4 linked regions of the Fulvivirga ulvae genome follow. The protein of the gene in region 1 binds, or shares a complex with, the protein of each later gene. Links are inferred from orthologs where the notes say so. Each region holds a gene or a part of one and is shown in the gene's direction. Other genes may lie near its edges.

Region 1 (4,796 bases):
GTGCATAATCAAAAAATACGTCAAAACCAGTAACACCACTACCCGCAGTTGTCATTGTAGGTGACTGCGAAATAGTATTGACCCGTACATTCTTCAGCTTGGCAAACCTGTACCCGTAGCTTCTGGCTATGGACTCCAGTACTGCTTTGGCCTGTGCCATATCTGAGTAATCGGGAAAAGTTCGCTGAGCAGCAATGTAAGTCAGGGCCAGAATAGAACCCCAATCATTCATAGCATCAGTTTTCTCTGCAGTTTGCAATACTTTATGGAAAGAAATACCAGAGATATCAAGTGTCTTCAAAAACCAGTCGTAATTAAGGTCTCCATATTCTTTACCTTTTCTTACGTTCGGGCTCATACCTATTGAATGAAGCACAAAGTCCAGCTTACCACCGAGCACTTCCATAGATTTTTCAAAAAGATTTGTCAGATCCTCAATGGAAGTAGCATCCGCCGGAATAACCTCGGCATTACATTCTTCAGCCAATTTATTTATAGCTCCCATTCTCAATGCGACCGGAGCATTTGTAAGTACAAATTCAGCACCTTCTTCCTGTGCCTTGATAGCAGTTTTCCATGCTATTGAGTTTTCGTCCAAGGCACCGAATATTATGCCTTTCTTTCCTTTAAGTATGTTATTACTCATAGTACGTTAGTTTTTTTCTTCTTTGGATGTGCAATAATACAAAATTATTTACCTAAATGGAGAGTGCCGGTAAACCAAAGCAAGGGCAGACTTACATCACTACCCAATTTTAATACGATAACCGCGAGTTATGCACAAACCTCATCGACTTTTTTCTTAAAAAATGCCGGATAGCCACTCCCGACAGATATTATTTTTAATACTTTTGAGGCTTTAAATTTTTAATATGGATTTTAACATTGGGAGCCCTGTTGGGATATTTGATAGCGGAATTGGTGGTCTGACGGTGGCTCATGCCATCAGGCGTGTACTTCCTTATGAGTCTATGATCTACTTTGGCGATACAGCACATTTGCCCTATGGCGATAAGTCAGAAGCTGCGGTGCAGGCCTACTCCGTCAAGATTGCCGATGTGTTATTAAAAAAAGGTTGCAAAGTGATAGTAATTGCCTGCAATTCAGCAAGTTCGGCCGCCTATGAGCTATTAAAGGAATACACCGGAAAGAGAGCCAAGGTCATTAATGTGATTGACCCCATGGTTTCTTATGTCAAAGAGCATTTTAATGGACACAAGATTGGCTTAATTGGCACCAAGCGTACCGTACAATCCAATGTTTATGCTAAAAAAATCAAGCAGCTGAAGCAGAACATTGAACTGGTATCCATAGCCACACCGTTGCTGGTACCTATGATCGAGGAAGGCTTTTTCAACAATAAGATCAGCCATGAGATCATTGAAAAATATTTAAACATCAATCAGTTCAGAGATATAGAGGCTCTGATCCTCGGGTGTACGCACTATCCTTTAATCAAAAAACAGATCAATGACTTTTTCAATGGCCAGGTAAAAATTCTGGATTCTTCTGAGATCACTGCCAAATACCTAAAAAACTACCTGACCGAGAGCAAGTTACTGGCTCCTGAAGGACAGGAGTTAAAAGATGAGTTCCTGGTTTCCGATTTCACTCAGTCATTTGAGGCCTCGACCAAAATATTCTTCAGGGAACTGGTGCATTTGGAAAAGTATCCACTATGGGATTAATACGAATTGATGTTTTATATCTGAAATATTAATATATTGACGAAGGATACTTTGCGTAATCTGAACAGTATTGGTTTATTTTGCCGCAAGGGGCTGATAAATTAAATTTTACAGATGTCAACTATTTTATTCTTTCTTCCTTTTTTACTTGTTTATGCCGTTTTTGCTATCTACGCCGAACGAAAGCTATCAGCCTTTATACAAGACAGATACGGCCCTATGGAGGTGGGTTATTACGGACTTTTACAGACTATTGCTGACCTTCTCAAGCTGGTGCAAAAGGAAGATATTGTACCTAAAAGTGCTGACCGTAAGCTGTTTCTGATAGCACCTGTTTTAATATTTGTTTTTGTGTTTGCAGGCTTTGCCGTGCTGCCGGTTACATCCTTCTGGCAAGGTGCCCCTATCCAGACCGGTGTATTTTACTTGCTGGCAATTATTTCGCTCGATGTTATCGGCATTGTTATGGCGGGCTGGAGCTCTAACAACAAATATTCTCTTTTAGGTGCCATGCGCTCTGCAGCTCAGATCATATCCTACGAAGTGCCGTTGACCCTGAGTGTATTATGCGTGGTTATTATCAGTCAATCTCTTGATTTACAGACTATTTCTACCCAGCAGGGTATCTGGGCCAATGAAACCAACTATCTTTTCGGCCTTAAAGCCCTCGATATTGATATAACACATATCGGAGGTTTTTTAAGCTGGAATGTGGTAAGAATACCCCTGCTCTTTTTAGCATGGCTTATCTTTTTTATCACCTCCCTGGCTGAAAGTAACAGGGCACCATTCGATCTGCCTGAGGCAGAGTCAGAGATCGTTGCAGGTTTCCAAACTGAGTATTCAGGTTTCAGATGGTCCGTGATCATGCTTGCCGAATATGGCATGATGCTTTTGGTTTCGCTGCTGGGCGTAGTGTTATTTTTTGGCAGCTGGAACACTCCTTTTCCCAATATAGGCCCTTTAAAGCTCGCTGAGTGGACCAGTGGCGTGCCAGGTACCTGGTTCGGTCATTTTTGCAGCGGTTTCTGGCTCATCAGCAAAGCCATGCTAATGGTATTGCTACAGATGTGGGTCAGGTGGACCTACCCAAGGGTAAGAATAGATCAGCTTATGAGTCTCGGGTGGAAATATCTGACTCCTGCTGCGCTGGTGCTGTTATTATTATCAGGGGTATGGAGATTGTTCATGATTTAATGTATATTAAAAAATATTTTGAGAAAGCACTTATACATACTTTTTATCCTGTTTGCTTGTTCAGGATTGCTTCGAGCGCAAGACCAGGCAAAAATTGACAGTTTAAAACGTGCCTTTAATGAAAGTCAGTCAGATTCATTAAAGCTCGAAATCCTATTTTACCTTGTCAATGAGTATAATTACAATAATGTAGATACTGCCATTCAGTTGGCCATTCAGGCCCGCAATCTTGCTGTTGAACTTCAGGACTCTCTCTACCTCGCCTTTGCCGATGAAATGCTTGCAGGCTACCACACCGTACAAAGCAACTACAAAGAGGCTTTAAAGTATGATCTTGAAGCGCTTCGACTCTACAAACAAATGGATTATGGCGCAGGCGTTACCCTGGCACTGAACAGTATAGGAGAAGATTATTATGATCTTGACTTATTCAGTGATGCCTACGACTACTATCAGCAAAGTTTAAAAAAGGCACAGGAAATAAATGACAAGCTATATATTGCCATTACCACCTATAATATCGGAAGGGTACTGAAATCTATGGGACAACTGGAAAAAGCCAGGGAGTACATAGAAAACTCCATGAAGCTGAGTAGTGTAATTGATGACCATGAAGGGCTGGCTTATTCAGGGCATGACATCGGCGAAATACTCATTATGGAGGGGCAGTATGAAAAAGCGCTGACTGAACTACAAAAGGCACTGGAACTCAGCATGAAACTGAAAACCACGGTTCTGATCCCTCAGATACTGAATAAAATAGCCATAGCCTATGAAAATCTCGGTGAATTTGAGAAATCACTGGATTACCATGATCGTGCACTGAAAAGGTATGAAGAACTTAACAACAAGAGTGGTATTGCTGAAACACAACTCGGGCTGGGTGTTGCAAGAATGAAAATGGGAGAATATGACAAAGCCGGAGAGCTTTTGGATGCTTCCCTGAAAATTTCAAAAGGCATGAACAACAATGAGCTGATCATCAAAGCTTATGAGGAAATGTCTAATCTTTATGAAAGGAAGGGCGAGTATAAACTGTCGCTGAAGTATTACAAAATGTTTAAGGCCATGGAGGACAGTGTATTCAGTGAAAAGCAAAAAGAGCAGTTTGCCCAGATCCAGATAAAATATGAAACCGCCAATAAGGATATGGAAATTGCCCTGCTCAACCAAAAAGAAGAGCAGCAGAAAACCCAGCTGAAAAATGAGGAGTTTTTCAGAAATATCCTGGTCGTTATACTGGCTTTTACAGCTGTATTGCTAATCACGCTGTACAGAAGTAGTGTACGCCGCAAAAAGATCAATGATCTTTTGGTTATACATCAAAAAGAAATGGAGGAGCAAAGCCGGGAGCTGGCAGGGCTGCTTGAAATGAAGGATAAATTCTTTTCTATCGTTTCCCATGATGTCCGCTCCCCCATTCATGCTCTGGTAGGTATTTTGGATATGCTTGATGAAGGCAACCTCAACCAGGAAGAACTGCGCCAGCTGACGAAATCACTGAAAGTGAGACTTGACAATACCCGTAAATTGCTTGACAATCTTCTGGATTGGGCATTGGTACAAATGAATGAGATCACCATTCAGGAAGAACCTCTGGAACTAAAAGAACTTGTAGAGGAAAATCTTAACTTTTTCCGCGAGATCAATGACAAAAGCATCCAGTTCATAGATCTTGTAGAAGAAGATATGAGTGTTTTGGCAGACAGGAATATGCTTGACCTTATCATCCGGAATTTAGTAGCCAACTCTATTAAATTTACCAGGGAGGGTGGTTATGTAGAGATTTCCGCTAAAGATAAAGATAACGATACCCTGATCATAAGTATTAAAGACAACGGTATAGGTATGAGCGAAGAGCAAAAGTCCCAGTTGTTCAACACCACTGTACTCTATACCACCAAAGGCACC
Region 2 (2,839 bases), 3.0 Mb from region 1 along the record:
GACATTAAATCTTCGGTTCCATCGTCACTGGCTTCAGAGGCCATTTCTTTTATTTCTCTTTCCAGGTCAAGGATATTTTTTAAGTCATCAATTATTGAAGAAACAGCTCCTTCACCATCGTGAATATTCTTTTTAGCCTTGATTGTAGATGTTTCAATATAATCCTTGAATGAGTGCAGGGGTTTTCCTTCAATAGTAAGGATCCTTTCTGCGATGTCGTCAATTTTTTGAGCAGAATCGGTGTATAATTCTTCAAATTTGTCGTGCAGCTGAAAAAAATGTTTGCCCTGAATGTTCCAATGAAATCCCCTCAGATTTTGATAATAAATCTGATAATCAGCCAGTAAGATATTCAGCTTATCAATAATTTTGTCGTTTTTCATTACGTATTTTTGTTTAATTGGATCTTCATTTTGAATAACGCAAAAATGCCATTTATTGATTAGCAAATCAAATTGATTGTGCCTATAAAGTCATAAGCCACCTCTATTCCGACAATTCTTGGCACTTCTATAAACTAAACTTAAATTCTTAGCAGTTTTGGTCTATATTTGATATAAATGTTATTCAAATAAGGATGGAAACGGAAATTTCAGCATTTGGAGAAGTATTAATCTTCATCATCGGAGGACTAATTTTTATTATTGGAGGATTGGTAACATCATGGATCGTAAGGCCGGAACGACCTAATGAAGAAAAGCTTCAAACCTATGAAAGTGGTGAACAGCCGTTGAGTTCAGCCTGGGTGCGTTTTAACTTCAGGTTTTATATAATAGCACTGCTGTTTGTATTGTTCGAGGTAGAAATCGTTTTCCTTTTTCCCTGGGCAACAGTATTTGGAAGAGCAGAGCTTGTGGAGCAAACCAATGGCCTTTGGGGCTGGTTCGCACTAATCGAAATGGTAGTTTTTGTGCTTATTCTGGCGTTAGGACTTGCCTGGGCCTGGGCCTGGGGTTATTTAGAATGGCCTAAAACTGACCAACAGGAAGTGAGTAACTATAAATCACCCGTGCCTAAAGCGCTTTATGACAATATAAATAGAAAATATAGCCGCAAATCTTCGTGAGCAATAAAACTTATGGGCTTATTAGATAGAAAATTCAACAGTGGAGGTGTCATAGTTACTAAGGTAGACGACCTTATAAACTGGGCAAGGTTATCCTCAATGTTCCCAATGACCTTTGGAATAGCTTGCTGTGCAATTGAGTTTATGACAACCGGTACATCTGTATACGATATGGACAGACTTGGCATGGCTCCCCGGGCTTCACCAAGACAGGCTGACGTCATGATTGTGGCAGGAACGGTAACATTCAAAATGGCTGACCGGATCAGAAGACTCTATGAGCAAATGTCAGAGCCACGGTATGTTATTTCTATGGGGTCATGTTCTAATTGCGGTGGGCCGTACTGGGAGCATGGCTATCATGTGGTTAAAGGAGTAGACAGGATTATTCCAGTGGATGTATATGTGCCAGGTTGTCCCCCAAGACCAGAAGCACTTATCGGAGGCTTCTTGAAACTGCAGGAGAAAATAAGAAGTGAATCTTTAATGGCACCCAAGGCTCTTGAGAGATTGTTGAAAAAACAAGAAGCTTAAATTATGGAGATAGAAAAAATCATATCCATACTCAAAAATAAATTTGGAGAGGCAGTCATAAAGGAAGTTGATGAAGCCGCCTCACCCAAGGCTATTGAAATCGGGGTGGGTGACGTGCATCGCGTATGCCTTGAATTGCATACCAATGAGCTGACCTATTTTGATATGCTCTCCTGCCTGACAGGCCTGGACAACGGCCCGGAAATAGGTACCATGGAGGTTATTTATAACTTATATTCGGTTCCATTCGAAACAGGGCTGATGATTAAAGTGAAAGTTGACAGAAGTAAACCACAAATAAGTTCGGTAAGTGATATTTGGAAGACTGCTGACTGGCATGAAAGAGAGGCTTACGACATGTTCGGGATAAGCTTTGAAAATCATCCCGATCTCCGCAGGATCCTCATGCCGGCTGACTGGGAGGGATATCCGCTTCGAAAGGATTATCAGCATCAGGAGTATTACAGAGGTATAAAAGTAGAATATTAGGTGGCCAACGAAATACAATATCAATATCGGGAAGATAATCTGATTAAGTCAGAACCCAATAAATATAACGAGGAAGACCTGAAGTCAGAGGAAATGGTTATTAATCTCGGTCCTCAGCACCCCTCTACACATGGTGTATTGAGACTTGAGGTAGTTTCCGATGGAGAAGTGATAAAAGATGTAATACCACATTTAGGATATCTTCACAGGTGTTTTGAAAAGCATGCAGAATCACTTCCATACAATCAGGTGATACCTTTTGTGGATCGGATGGATTACCTGGCTGCTATGAATTCGGAGCATGTGTATGTTATGGGAGTCGAAAAAATGCTTGGTATAGCAGACAAGTTGCCTAAGAGAGTTGAATATATCCGTGTTTTAGTAACTGAACTTAACAGAATAGCATCTCATTTTGTAGCTGTTGGTACCTATGCCATGGATATTGGGGCTTTTACACCGTTCTTTTGGCTGATCAGGGACCGTGAACATATTCAACGTATGCTGGAATGGGCCAGCGGAGCCAGAATGCTGTATAATTATATTTGGGTAGGTGGATTGTTTTACGATCTTCCCGTTGGGTTTGAGGAGCGCTGTGCCGAATTTGTCAACTACTTAAAGCCAAAGCTGGCCGAGCTGGAAGGGCTTGTAATGGAAAATAAGATATTTATTGATCGCACGGCAAATATAGGAGTACTTCCTTTGGACCTGGCCCTTAACTATGGTGTGACAGGCCCTATGCTACGTGGTTCA
Region 3 (4,921 bases), 3.0 Mb from region 1 along the record:
GGGAAACCTGTGCCCGTGTTTTTTGTGCAGGCTGATCTCTTCGTATAGCCAGAATCCCAGAATAAAAAAGTACAACAAGATGCAGGTCTGATTGGTGATTTGCAAAGCGGAATCATTCCAAAAAGATACATTGCCTAACAAGGAGCTTATATTCAGGAAATCACCGTCAATAAACCAGTTAAAATGCCGGTCATGGTTGATATGCCAATAAAAAACCGGGTAGAGCATGCCAACATAGATAGCGGTCTTGTCGGAGATTCTCCTGGAAAAATTAAGGAAGCCATACTTTGCCCTATAGATTTGCATGAAGCCGTACTGCTGTTTGATGAAGTGGAAAACTGCCAGATAAGCAAGTGCAGTCCAGAATAATGCGGTAGAGAAAAAGGCAAGTATAAAGAAAACAAACAGCCCGATCAGCGGGGCGCTGATAAGCAGCTTCCTGTGCGTATGAAATTCTTCCTTGTCCAGGTAGGTTCGGAAAATGGTACTCCACACATGGGTAACATCAATGCCAAGTATTATTACTACCCAAAACCATAATGGCATACTTTGCTGCAGTGTATGATCAGGCAGAACAAAACAAACCAACCATGTAAGCCATACCGGAAAACCGAGTACCCAGAGATCTATTGATTTGTTGAAAATCCAGATTTTCCTCATAGGCTAAAAAGTCCATGTTCCCGACTTGTAATACTCATGGATAATGGACTGCTTTAAAGTGTTAACATCAAGTGAGTCAATACTTACAGAAGGTTTGCCAAATGACAGGATCATTTGCATAGCCTCATGGTTTAACCATCGGGTATCCACATCATCAAAAGTACATTGACTTGCCTGGCGTAGCAACTCCGCATCAGAAGTACCTTTCGCTCCGATAACCCATCCCCATTCTCCGATCGTCAATACTTGGTTATGCAAAGGTAATGTGGCAAAGCTGGCTGCTTTTATGGTGTTCTGTATAGTGTAAAAGGCAATAGTTGCCAGGTATGGGCTACCCGCCTGAGTTACCATCATCCCATCGGTTTTTAAGGCCCGGTGGCATAACTCGTAAAATTCCAAAGTGTAATATCTGCTAAATTCGATGTCTACAGGATCCGGAACATCCACAAAGATAAGGTCGTATTGAGCAGAATCCGCGTCGAGAAGATGAAATATGTCATCATTCCTAATTTGTAATTTGCCACTTTTAAGCGAGTGATGATTGAGGTCGGTAAACCAGTTTAGCGTAGCTGCAATATTGAGCAAAGCGGTATCCATGGGGACAAGGTCAACCTGTTCTACTATCGGGTGTTTCAGAACCTCCCTGATCAAAAGCCCGTTTTCCGCACCAATCACTAATACTCGTTTAGGTTCAGGGCTCATTTTCATGACCGGATGAACCATAGGTTCAAAGTAAAGGCTATAATCAATAGAGCTAAACTGATTGATGTTATCATAGTAAAACCACTCATGTCCCTTCCATGTTGTAATGTCTATTTGATGATATGGGGTCTTGGAGGAATAGAGGACTTTGTCATAATATTTCTTTTGGCTCTTATATCTGATATTATCACCAGGAATATTCAGGCTGACCAGCATGAGCACGAGCGAGGCTGTTACCCATACACCTGATTTCCACCACTGTCTGTACAGTGCTTCATGAAACAGGTAAAGTATTGCTACAGGTATAGTCAGCCATTGTGTAGAAAGAGCAGGGGCAATCCAAAATGCCAGAGATGAAGCCAAAATGATCAGTATGTTAACCCGGTATCTATTGGGCTTCAAAAAAATTCCCAGAACTACGGCCAGGATAGAAAGCATCATATATACAACTATATTTGCCCAGTCCATGTACCCATAGATCCGGAAAACTATGCCGGCACCAAAAAGTACTAAAGTAAGGAACAGCAGATTGGCGGTTAGGCTGGTGGCTCCCTTGAAATCTATATATTTTATTGCAAGCATAAACGCTGAAATAAAAACGATAAATACGGGTACCCAGTCTGCAAATCGAGTTTCATAAAAGTAATTTAGCAAATCAATCTGCAGTCTGAGCGCTGTGCCCAGAAGTATAGCGCCAAGAAGGTAGTAGGCATGCCGGCAAATGCTAAGAAATGTCATGCTTCTGTTTTTTTCGCTCGTATTCCTTCAGCAGGATAAGGAATTTGTCATACATGTCAGAATTGCAGCTACTTAACTCGATATACGTTTTTTGTTCTTCCGGGAAGGTATGAATAGCAAAATGACTCTCTGACAGCAGCCAAAGGCAGGTGTATCCCTGAGGACTGAAGTGATGCTCCATACAATTGAGGAGGCCAAAGCCGGATGCGATTAGCATCTGCTCAAAATCCCTCTTCAAACTCTCAGGATTTACATCTTTGATCCAACAGGAAAAGTTATCAATCTTAGCTTCCAAAAATGTTAGTCTTCAGTGCGTTTTTCAGTATTCAAAAACAAAAATATAACAATTTTTGGGCAATCTATATCTTGTTTACAGTCGTATGTAAATAAAAAGCAGCAGATAATTTACCTGCTGCTATACATAACCTGAAAATATAACTTATTATTTCATCCAGGCTTTCATCATCCAGAGCGTTTTCTCCTGCTCATCAATGAAGTCTGACATTAAATCTTCGGTTCCATCGTCACTGGCTTCAGAGGCCATTTCTTTTATTTCTCTTTCCAGGTCAAGGATATTTTTTAAGTCATCAATTATTGAAGAAACAGCTCCTTCACCATCGTGAATATTCTTTTTAGCCTTGATTGTAGATGTTTCAATATAATCCTTGAATGAGTGCAGGGGTTTTCCTTCAATAGTAAGGATCCTTTCTGCGATGTCGTCAATTTTTTGAGCAGAATCGGTGTATAATTCTTCAAATTTGTCGTGCAGCTGAAAAAAATGTTTGCCCTGAATGTTCCAATGAAATCCCCTCAGATTTTGATAATAAATCTGATAATCAGCCAGTAAGATATTCAGCTTATCAATAATTTTGTCGTTTTTCATTACGTATTTTTGTTTAATTGGATCTTCATTTTGAATAACGCAAAAATGCCATTTATTGATTAGCAAATCAAATTGATTGTGCCTATAAAGTCATAAGCCACCTCTATTCCGACAATTCTTGGCACTTCTATAAACTAAACTTAAATTCTTAGCAGTTTTGGTCTATATTTGATATAAATGTTATTCAAATAAGGATGGAAACGGAAATTTCAGCATTTGGAGAAGTATTAATCTTCATCATCGGAGGACTAATTTTTATTATTGGAGGATTGGTAACATCATGGATCGTAAGGCCGGAACGACCTAATGAAGAAAAGCTTCAAACCTATGAAAGTGGTGAACAGCCGTTGAGTTCAGCCTGGGTGCGTTTTAACTTCAGGTTTTATATAATAGCACTGCTGTTTGTATTGTTCGAGGTAGAAATCGTTTTCCTTTTTCCCTGGGCAACAGTATTTGGAAGAGCAGAGCTTGTGGAGCAAACCAATGGCCTTTGGGGCTGGTTCGCACTAATCGAAATGGTAGTTTTTGTGCTTATTCTGGCGTTAGGACTTGCCTGGGCCTGGGCCTGGGGTTATTTAGAATGGCCTAAAACTGACCAACAGGAAGTGAGTAACTATAAATCACCCGTGCCTAAAGCGCTTTATGACAATATAAATAGAAAATATAGCCGCAAATCTTCGTGAGCAATAAAACTTATGGGCTTATTAGATAGAAAATTCAACAGTGGAGGTGTCATAGTTACTAAGGTAGACGACCTTATAAACTGGGCAAGGTTATCCTCAATGTTCCCAATGACCTTTGGAATAGCTTGCTGTGCAATTGAGTTTATGACAACCGGTACATCTGTATACGATATGGACAGACTTGGCATGGCTCCCCGGGCTTCACCAAGACAGGCTGACGTCATGATTGTGGCAGGAACGGTAACATTCAAAATGGCTGACCGGATCAGAAGACTCTATGAGCAAATGTCAGAGCCACGGTATGTTATTTCTATGGGGTCATGTTCTAATTGCGGTGGGCCGTACTGGGAGCATGGCTATCATGTGGTTAAAGGAGTAGACAGGATTATTCCAGTGGATGTATATGTGCCAGGTTGTCCCCCAAGACCAGAAGCACTTATCGGAGGCTTCTTGAAACTGCAGGAGAAAATAAGAAGTGAATCTTTAATGGCACCCAAGGCTCTTGAGAGATTGTTGAAAAAACAAGAAGCTTAAATTATGGAGATAGAAAAAATCATATCCATACTCAAAAATAAATTTGGAGAGGCAGTCATAAAGGAAGTTGATGAAGCCGCCTCACCCAAGGCTATTGAAATCGGGGTGGGTGACGTGCATCGCGTATGCCTTGAATTGCATACCAATGAGCTGACCTATTTTGATATGCTCTCCTGCCTGACAGGCCTGGACAACGGCCCGGAAATAGGTACCATGGAGGTTATTTATAACTTATATTCGGTTCCATTCGAAACAGGGCTGATGATTAAAGTGAAAGTTGACAGAAGTAAACCACAAATAAGTTCGGTAAGTGATATTTGGAAGACTGCTGACTGGCATGAAAGAGAGGCTTACGACATGTTCGGGATAAGCTTTGAAAATCATCCCGATCTCCGCAGGATCCTCATGCCGGCTGACTGGGAGGGATATCCGCTTCGAAAGGATTATCAGCATCAGGAGTATTACAGAGGTATAAAAGTAGAATATTAGGTGGCCAACGAAATACAATATCAATATCGGGAAGATAATCTGATTAAGTCAGAACCCAATAAATATAACGAGGAAGACCTGAAGTCAGAGGAAATGGTTATTAATCTCGGTCCTCAGCACCCCTCTACACATGGTGTATTGAGACTTGAGGTAGTTTCCGATGGAGAAGTGATAAAAGATGTAATACCACATTTAGGATATCTTCACAGGTGTTTTGAAAAGCATGCAGAAT
Region 4 (4,912 bases), 3.0 Mb from region 1 along the record:
GGCATGGCTCCCCGGGCTTCACCAAGACAGGCTGACGTCATGATTGTGGCAGGAACGGTAACATTCAAAATGGCTGACCGGATCAGAAGACTCTATGAGCAAATGTCAGAGCCACGGTATGTTATTTCTATGGGGTCATGTTCTAATTGCGGTGGGCCGTACTGGGAGCATGGCTATCATGTGGTTAAAGGAGTAGACAGGATTATTCCAGTGGATGTATATGTGCCAGGTTGTCCCCCAAGACCAGAAGCACTTATCGGAGGCTTCTTGAAACTGCAGGAGAAAATAAGAAGTGAATCTTTAATGGCACCCAAGGCTCTTGAGAGATTGTTGAAAAAACAAGAAGCTTAAATTATGGAGATAGAAAAAATCATATCCATACTCAAAAATAAATTTGGAGAGGCAGTCATAAAGGAAGTTGATGAAGCCGCCTCACCCAAGGCTATTGAAATCGGGGTGGGTGACGTGCATCGCGTATGCCTTGAATTGCATACCAATGAGCTGACCTATTTTGATATGCTCTCCTGCCTGACAGGCCTGGACAACGGCCCGGAAATAGGTACCATGGAGGTTATTTATAACTTATATTCGGTTCCATTCGAAACAGGGCTGATGATTAAAGTGAAAGTTGACAGAAGTAAACCACAAATAAGTTCGGTAAGTGATATTTGGAAGACTGCTGACTGGCATGAAAGAGAGGCTTACGACATGTTCGGGATAAGCTTTGAAAATCATCCCGATCTCCGCAGGATCCTCATGCCGGCTGACTGGGAGGGATATCCGCTTCGAAAGGATTATCAGCATCAGGAGTATTACAGAGGTATAAAAGTAGAATATTAGGTGGCCAACGAAATACAATATCAATATCGGGAAGATAATCTGATTAAGTCAGAACCCAATAAATATAACGAGGAAGACCTGAAGTCAGAGGAAATGGTTATTAATCTCGGTCCTCAGCACCCCTCTACACATGGTGTATTGAGACTTGAGGTAGTTTCCGATGGAGAAGTGATAAAAGATGTAATACCACATTTAGGATATCTTCACAGGTGTTTTGAAAAGCATGCAGAATCACTTCCATACAATCAGGTGATACCTTTTGTGGATCGGATGGATTACCTGGCTGCTATGAATTCGGAGCATGTGTATGTTATGGGAGTCGAAAAAATGCTTGGTATAGCAGACAAGTTGCCTAAGAGAGTTGAATATATCCGTGTTTTAGTAACTGAACTTAACAGAATAGCATCTCATTTTGTAGCTGTTGGTACCTATGCCATGGATATTGGGGCTTTTACACCGTTCTTTTGGCTGATCAGGGACCGTGAACATATTCAACGTATGCTGGAATGGGCCAGCGGAGCCAGAATGCTGTATAATTATATTTGGGTAGGTGGATTGTTTTACGATCTTCCCGTTGGGTTTGAGGAGCGCTGTGCCGAATTTGTCAACTACTTAAAGCCAAAGCTGGCCGAGCTGGAAGGGCTTGTAATGGAAAATAAGATATTTATTGATCGCACGGCAAATATAGGAGTACTTCCTTTGGACCTGGCCCTTAACTATGGTGTGACAGGCCCTATGCTACGTGGTTCAGGCCTTCGATATGACCTGCGAAAGGTGGATGGCTATTCTGTCTATCCTGAAATCGATTTTGATATTCCAGTGGGTGAAGGGAAAGTTGGTACGGTAGGAGATTGCTGGGACAGAACGGATGTGCGTGTAAGGGAAATACATGAGTCTCTGAAAATTATTGAGCAGTGTCTGGAAAAACTTACTAAAGAGCATAAACGAACCCGAGAATTTGACCCTCAAGAACTTGTGCCCAAAAAAATAAGACCAAAGGCCCAGGATTTTTATATACGGGGTGAAACACCCAGGGGCGAGTTGGGTTTCTTTTTTAGGGCTGACGGGAAAAGTGATATTCCTTTCAGGTGCAAAGGTAGATCTTGTTGCTTTGTAAACCTTTCTATCATTTCAGAGTTATCAAAAGGGAGCCTTATTGCTGACCTGATAGCGGTATTAGGGTCTATCGATATAGTATTAGGAGAAGTAGACCGTTAATATGAAAGTTTTATCTGCCAACCAGATCCGTAATGTAGACGATTTTACAATAAAGCATGAACCCATTCGCTCTGTTGACCTGATGGAGCGAGCTGCTAAGGCATTTACACGTTGGTTTACCGCCCGTTTTAGTCCTAAGTATCAGGTGGCAATAGTGTGTGGTACCGGAAATAACGGAGGAGATGGTCTGGTGGTAGCTCGATTGCTAAATGAGAAAAATTATAAGGTAAAGGCTTATGTTATCAGAAAATCTGCCTCTGCCTCCGGTGATTTTAAAATAAATGAGAAGCGCCTGGAGGGGCTGATAGACGTGGTGCCAATCAGTAATACTGATGAGATACCGGACTTTAACCTATACCATATTGTTATAGACGGTATTTTTGGATCTGGCCTGAGCCGTGAAGTCGAGGGCCTGTATGCAGAAGTTATAGAGGTCATGAATAATTCTGACAATACAATAATTGCTATAGATATCGCGTCAGGATTATTTTCAGATCAGCATACAGCAGGAGGCACAATTGTAAAGCCAGAATATACCGTTTCGTTTCAAATACCAAAGCTGGCATTTTTTATGCCCGAAAATAGTGAATATGTTGGAGATTGGCATATTGTAGATATTGGTCTCATGCAGGAAGCTGTTGAAAGAGAAACCTCTCACTACTTTATGCTGACAAGTGAATCCATCAGAGGTGTACTTAAGAAAAGATCCAAATTTGCTCATAAGGGCACGCATGGGCGCGCGCTGATAATGGCTGGTAGCTATGGGAAAATGGGGGCGGCCGTACTATGTGCCAAAGCGGCCCTCCGTAGCGGGGTAGGTTTGCTTACAATGAATATTCCGCGATGTGGCTATAGTGTCATGCAGTCTACAGTTCCGGAGGCCATGGTATTACCAGACGAGGGCGATCATTTCCTCACCAGCTATGGCGATGTAGCCGGATATGACGCTTTAGGGATTGGTCCCGGACTTGGAAAGGAGCAGGAAACGGTTTATAGTTTAATGCAGGCTATCCAGGCATTTGGTAAACCCCTGGTTATCGATGCTGACGGACTTAATATAATTTCTGAACACCGTGAAATTCTGGAAGTTTTGCCTGCAGGTACTATTCTTACACCTCACCCTAAGGAATTTGAAAGACTGGCCGGAGACTGGTCGAATGATTTTGAACGCCTGGAAAAGCAAACCGCCTTTGCCAGGGAAAACAATGTTATCGTTGTGCTTAAAGGTGCCCACACATCTATTGCACTCCCTTCCGGAGAGGTTTATTTTAACAGTTCGGGCAACCCTGGCATGGCCAGTGGAGGCACTGGTGATGTGTTAACAGGAATGATAACCTCACTGCTTGCTCAGAAGTACCTGCCGGAAAATGCAGCAAAGGTGGGGGTATATCTACATGGTGTGGCTGGTGACCTTGCTGCCGAAGTGACAGGTCAAATAGGAATGATCGCTTCTGATCTGGTTGATTTTATTCCTAATGCTTATCAGAGTATAAGATAATTTTCTTTTTATTTGGTATATGTACAACATTATAAAAGTTTCTACGTATTTAAATGGAGGTCTGCAACGAGAGGAGCTCAAAAAAATTGTGAGGGAGAAAGAATTGTGGATCGGTTTTTGTTCGATGGTTGATAAAAATTGATACCCGATTGCGCATGAAAATATTTATACTTACCGTACTTTCAGCACTTATATTGACCTTTGGAGGAACCTCTCTCTTTGCGCAGAATGGAGAGATTGAGCGTTTCAAAGATTCTTCACTGGAAAAGAAATTAAACGAAGTCAGCATGTTTCCCAACCCAACAGCTGATTACCTAAGTGTTAAAATCAATAATTCAACACTTAATAAAACAAGTTTTACCGTACATAATATAATAGGAAATGTAATTGATGTTCCTGTTGAAAATGTAGGAGAAAATGAATTTAGACTAAAGGTTAAAGATCTTGCACCCGGATATTACCTCTTGGCTATACGGGATGATCAGGGATATTTTAAAGAAACATATAAGTTTCTAAAAAGATAAATATAATACAGGTTATTGAAATTGTGCCTCTCAAGAAATTGAGGGGCTTTTTTTTAATGGCTTCGCCTTGCCAGTTATATTATAAAACATTGCCAAACCGCTATAGCGAGTCAGGCCGAAGAACTGGAACTGTGGAGCAAAAGATCGGAAATTAAAACATGCGATGTGAAGCGTGCTGCTGAAAAGCAGTAACTGCGGCTATTGTTATTTGATGTTAGCTTGTCAACTGCTACAAACAGTTATCTGTCAAACACAAAGACGAAGATTCTATACAGGGATGCTGACTGTAAATTCTGTAAATTTATTTTCCTGGCTTTGTACACCAATGCTGGCTTTAAGCTTATCAACACACATTTTGACAAGGTACAGACCCAAACCACTGCCCTTTGACTTATCAGAGCCTCTAAAGAACATCTGGAAGATCATGTTTAAGTGTGGGGCATGAATTCCGATACCATTGTCTTTAATTCTTATTTCAAATACACCCTCATGGATACTGGTGGATATATGAATATGGTGAGGCTCGCTGTTGGATGTTTTGCGGAATATTAACGCGTTCTCAATAAGGTTTTTTATAATTATGCTGAGCAGATACCGGTCTGAAGTAATGTTAACCACACTGAGGTCAAAGGAATATTTGGTATTCAGGCTTTTATCATGAAATTTAATTACATCCCTGATTTCGCTCAATAAAGAAGGAATATCAATTTCATCCTTGTGAGGCTTGCTGTTGATAATCTCATGCACTTGTGCCAGCTTCGACAGTAATACTTCCATGTCCTTAGCTGTGTGTTCAATCATGTCAAAATACTTGAGATTGATATCATCCGGA

The links.
Region 2: the proteins of LVD17_RS17410 (region 1) and LVD17_RS04530 are in contact, whole or in part, in a crystal structure (PDB 6Y11), measured with the Thermus thermophilus proteins. The link is inferred for Fulvivirga ulvae from one-to-one orthologs. Residues at the interface, in WP_096411122.1 of Thermus thermophilus: Arg36, Val44, Arg45, Met46, Gly47, Pro48, Asn49, Arg50, Val51, Leu57, Gln58, Ala61, Asp62, Ile64, Lys65, Ile67, Phe68, Lys69, Glu70, Ile72, Val74, Glu223, Ala224, Glu225, His233, Thr234, Glu235, Tyr236, Ser237, Trp241; in WP_096411117.1 of Thermus thermophilus: Arg16, Glu17, Gly18, Leu24, Leu27, Val28, Trp30, Gly31, Arg32, Asn34, Ser35, Trp37, Thr54, Asp55, Ala56, Asp59, Ala61, Arg62, Phe63, Gly64, Glu66, Val67, Phe68, Arg69, Ala70, Ser71, Arg73, Gln74, Ala75, Asp76.
Region 3: the proteins of LVD17_RS17410 (region 1) and LVD17_RS04535 are in contact, whole or in part, in a cryo-EM structure (PDB 6KHJ), measured with the Thermosynechococcus vestitus proteins. The link is inferred for Fulvivirga ulvae from one-to-one orthologs. Residues at the interface, in WP_126985484.1 of Thermosynechococcus vestitus: Gln8, Lys26, Trp29, Leu30, Pro33, Met34, Met37, Leu38, Leu83, Ile84, Phe85, Lys86, Glu87, Asp88, Val89, Leu90, Pro91, Ala92, Thr100, Ala104, Val107, Ile108, Phe111, Leu112, Tyr114, Ile115, Ile125, Ser126, Leu128, Phe133; in WP_126986108.1 of Thermosynechococcus vestitus: Gly6, Tyr7, Glu8, Tyr9, Phe10, Gly12, Phe13, Leu14, Ile16, Cys17, Ser18, Pro21, Ala24, Leu25, Ala27, Ser28, Leu31, Arg32, Pro33, Ser35, Arg40, Leu41, Thr42, Thr43, Tyr44, Glu45, Ile51, Gly53, Ala54, Trp55.
Region 4: the proteins of LVD17_RS17410 (region 1) and LVD17_RS04520 are in contact, whole or in part, in a cryo-EM structure (PDB 6ZJN), measured with the Thermus thermophilus proteins. The link is inferred for Fulvivirga ulvae from one-to-one orthologs. Residues at the interface, in WP_096411122.1 of Thermus thermophilus: Ala224, Glu225, Gln226, Glu227, Ala295, Trp297, Phe298, Arg299; in WP_223903221.1 of Thermus thermophilus: Pro35, Ser36, Asp139, Gly141, Ala142.

What each region holds. Positions count from the first base shown.
Region 1 is NZ_CP089981.1:4,060,180-4,064,975, reverse strand. Bases 1,011-3,843 are described here. They hold LVD17_RS17410 (complex I subunit 1/NuoH family protein), read left to right. Parts: upstream 1,011-1,802; coding sequence 1,803-2,885; downstream 2,886-3,843. Other genes in these bases: LVD17_RS17405 (tetratricopeptide repeat-containing sensor histidine kinase), read left to right, coding at 2,904-3,843; murI (glutamate racemase), read left to right, coding at 1,011-1,688. Outside these bases: LVD17_RS17420 (enoyl-ACP reductase FabI), read right to left, coding at 1-646; more of murI, read left to right, coding at 873-1,010; more of LVD17_RS17405, read left to right, coding at 3,844-4,796. UniProt on the Escherichia coli protein: NDH-1 shuttles electrons from NADH, via FMN and iron-sulfur (Fe-S) centers, to quinones in the respiratory chain. The immediate electron acceptor for the enzyme in this species is believed to be ubiquinone.
Region 2 is NZ_CP089981.1:1,065,299-1,068,137, reverse strand. It holds LVD17_RS04530 (NADH-quinone oxidoreductase subunit B), read left to right. Parts: upstream 1-1,078; coding sequence 1,079-1,600; downstream 1,601-2,839. Other genes in the region: LVD17_RS04520 (NADH-quinone oxidoreductase subunit D), read left to right, coding at 2,090-2,839; LVD17_RS04525 (NADH-quinone oxidoreductase subunit C), read left to right, coding at 1,604-2,089; LVD17_RS04535 (NADH-quinone oxidoreductase subunit A), read left to right, coding at 578-1,066; LVD17_RS04540 (Dps family protein), read right to left, coding at 1-383. UniProt on the Escherichia coli protein: NDH-1 shuttles electrons from NADH, via FMN and iron-sulfur (Fe-S) centers, to quinones in the respiratory chain. The immediate electron acceptor for the enzyme in this species is ubiquinone.
Region 3 is NZ_CP089981.1:1,065,817-1,070,737, reverse strand. What follows is about bases 1,964-4,921. They hold LVD17_RS04535 (NADH-quinone oxidoreductase subunit A), read left to right. Parts: upstream 1,964-3,177; coding sequence 3,178-3,666; downstream 3,667-4,921. Other genes in these bases: LVD17_RS04520 (NADH-quinone oxidoreductase subunit D), read left to right, coding at 4,690-4,921; LVD17_RS04525 (NADH-quinone oxidoreductase subunit C), read left to right, coding at 4,204-4,689; LVD17_RS04530 (NADH-quinone oxidoreductase subunit B), read left to right, coding at 3,679-4,200; LVD17_RS04540 (Dps family protein), read right to left, coding at 2,543-2,983; LVD17_RS04545 (S-adenosylmethionine decarboxylase family protein), read right to left, coding at 2,087-2,395. Also shown: LVD17_RS04555 (hypothetical protein), read right to left, coding at 1-660; more of LVD17_RS04550, read right to left, coding at 664-1,963. UniProt on the Escherichia coli protein: NDH-1 shuttles electrons from NADH, via FMN and iron-sulfur (Fe-S) centers, to quinones in the respiratory chain. The immediate electron acceptor for the enzyme in this species is believed to be ubiquinone.
Region 4 is NZ_CP089981.1:1,061,977-1,066,888, reverse strand. What follows is about bases 1-2,949. They hold LVD17_RS04520 (NADH-quinone oxidoreductase subunit D), read left to right. Parts: upstream 1-840; coding sequence 841-2,058; downstream 2,059-2,949. Other genes in these bases: LVD17_RS04515 (NAD(P)H-hydrate dehydratase), read left to right, coding at 2,060-2,949; LVD17_RS04525 (NADH-quinone oxidoreductase subunit C), read left to right, coding at 355-840; LVD17_RS04530 (NADH-quinone oxidoreductase subunit B), read left to right, coding at 1-351. In the rest of the region: more of LVD17_RS04515, read left to right, coding at 2,950-3,556; LVD17_RS04510 (T9SS type A sorting domain-containing protein), read left to right, coding at 3,712-4,080; LVD17_RS04505 (sensor histidine kinase), read right to left, coding at 4,348-4,912.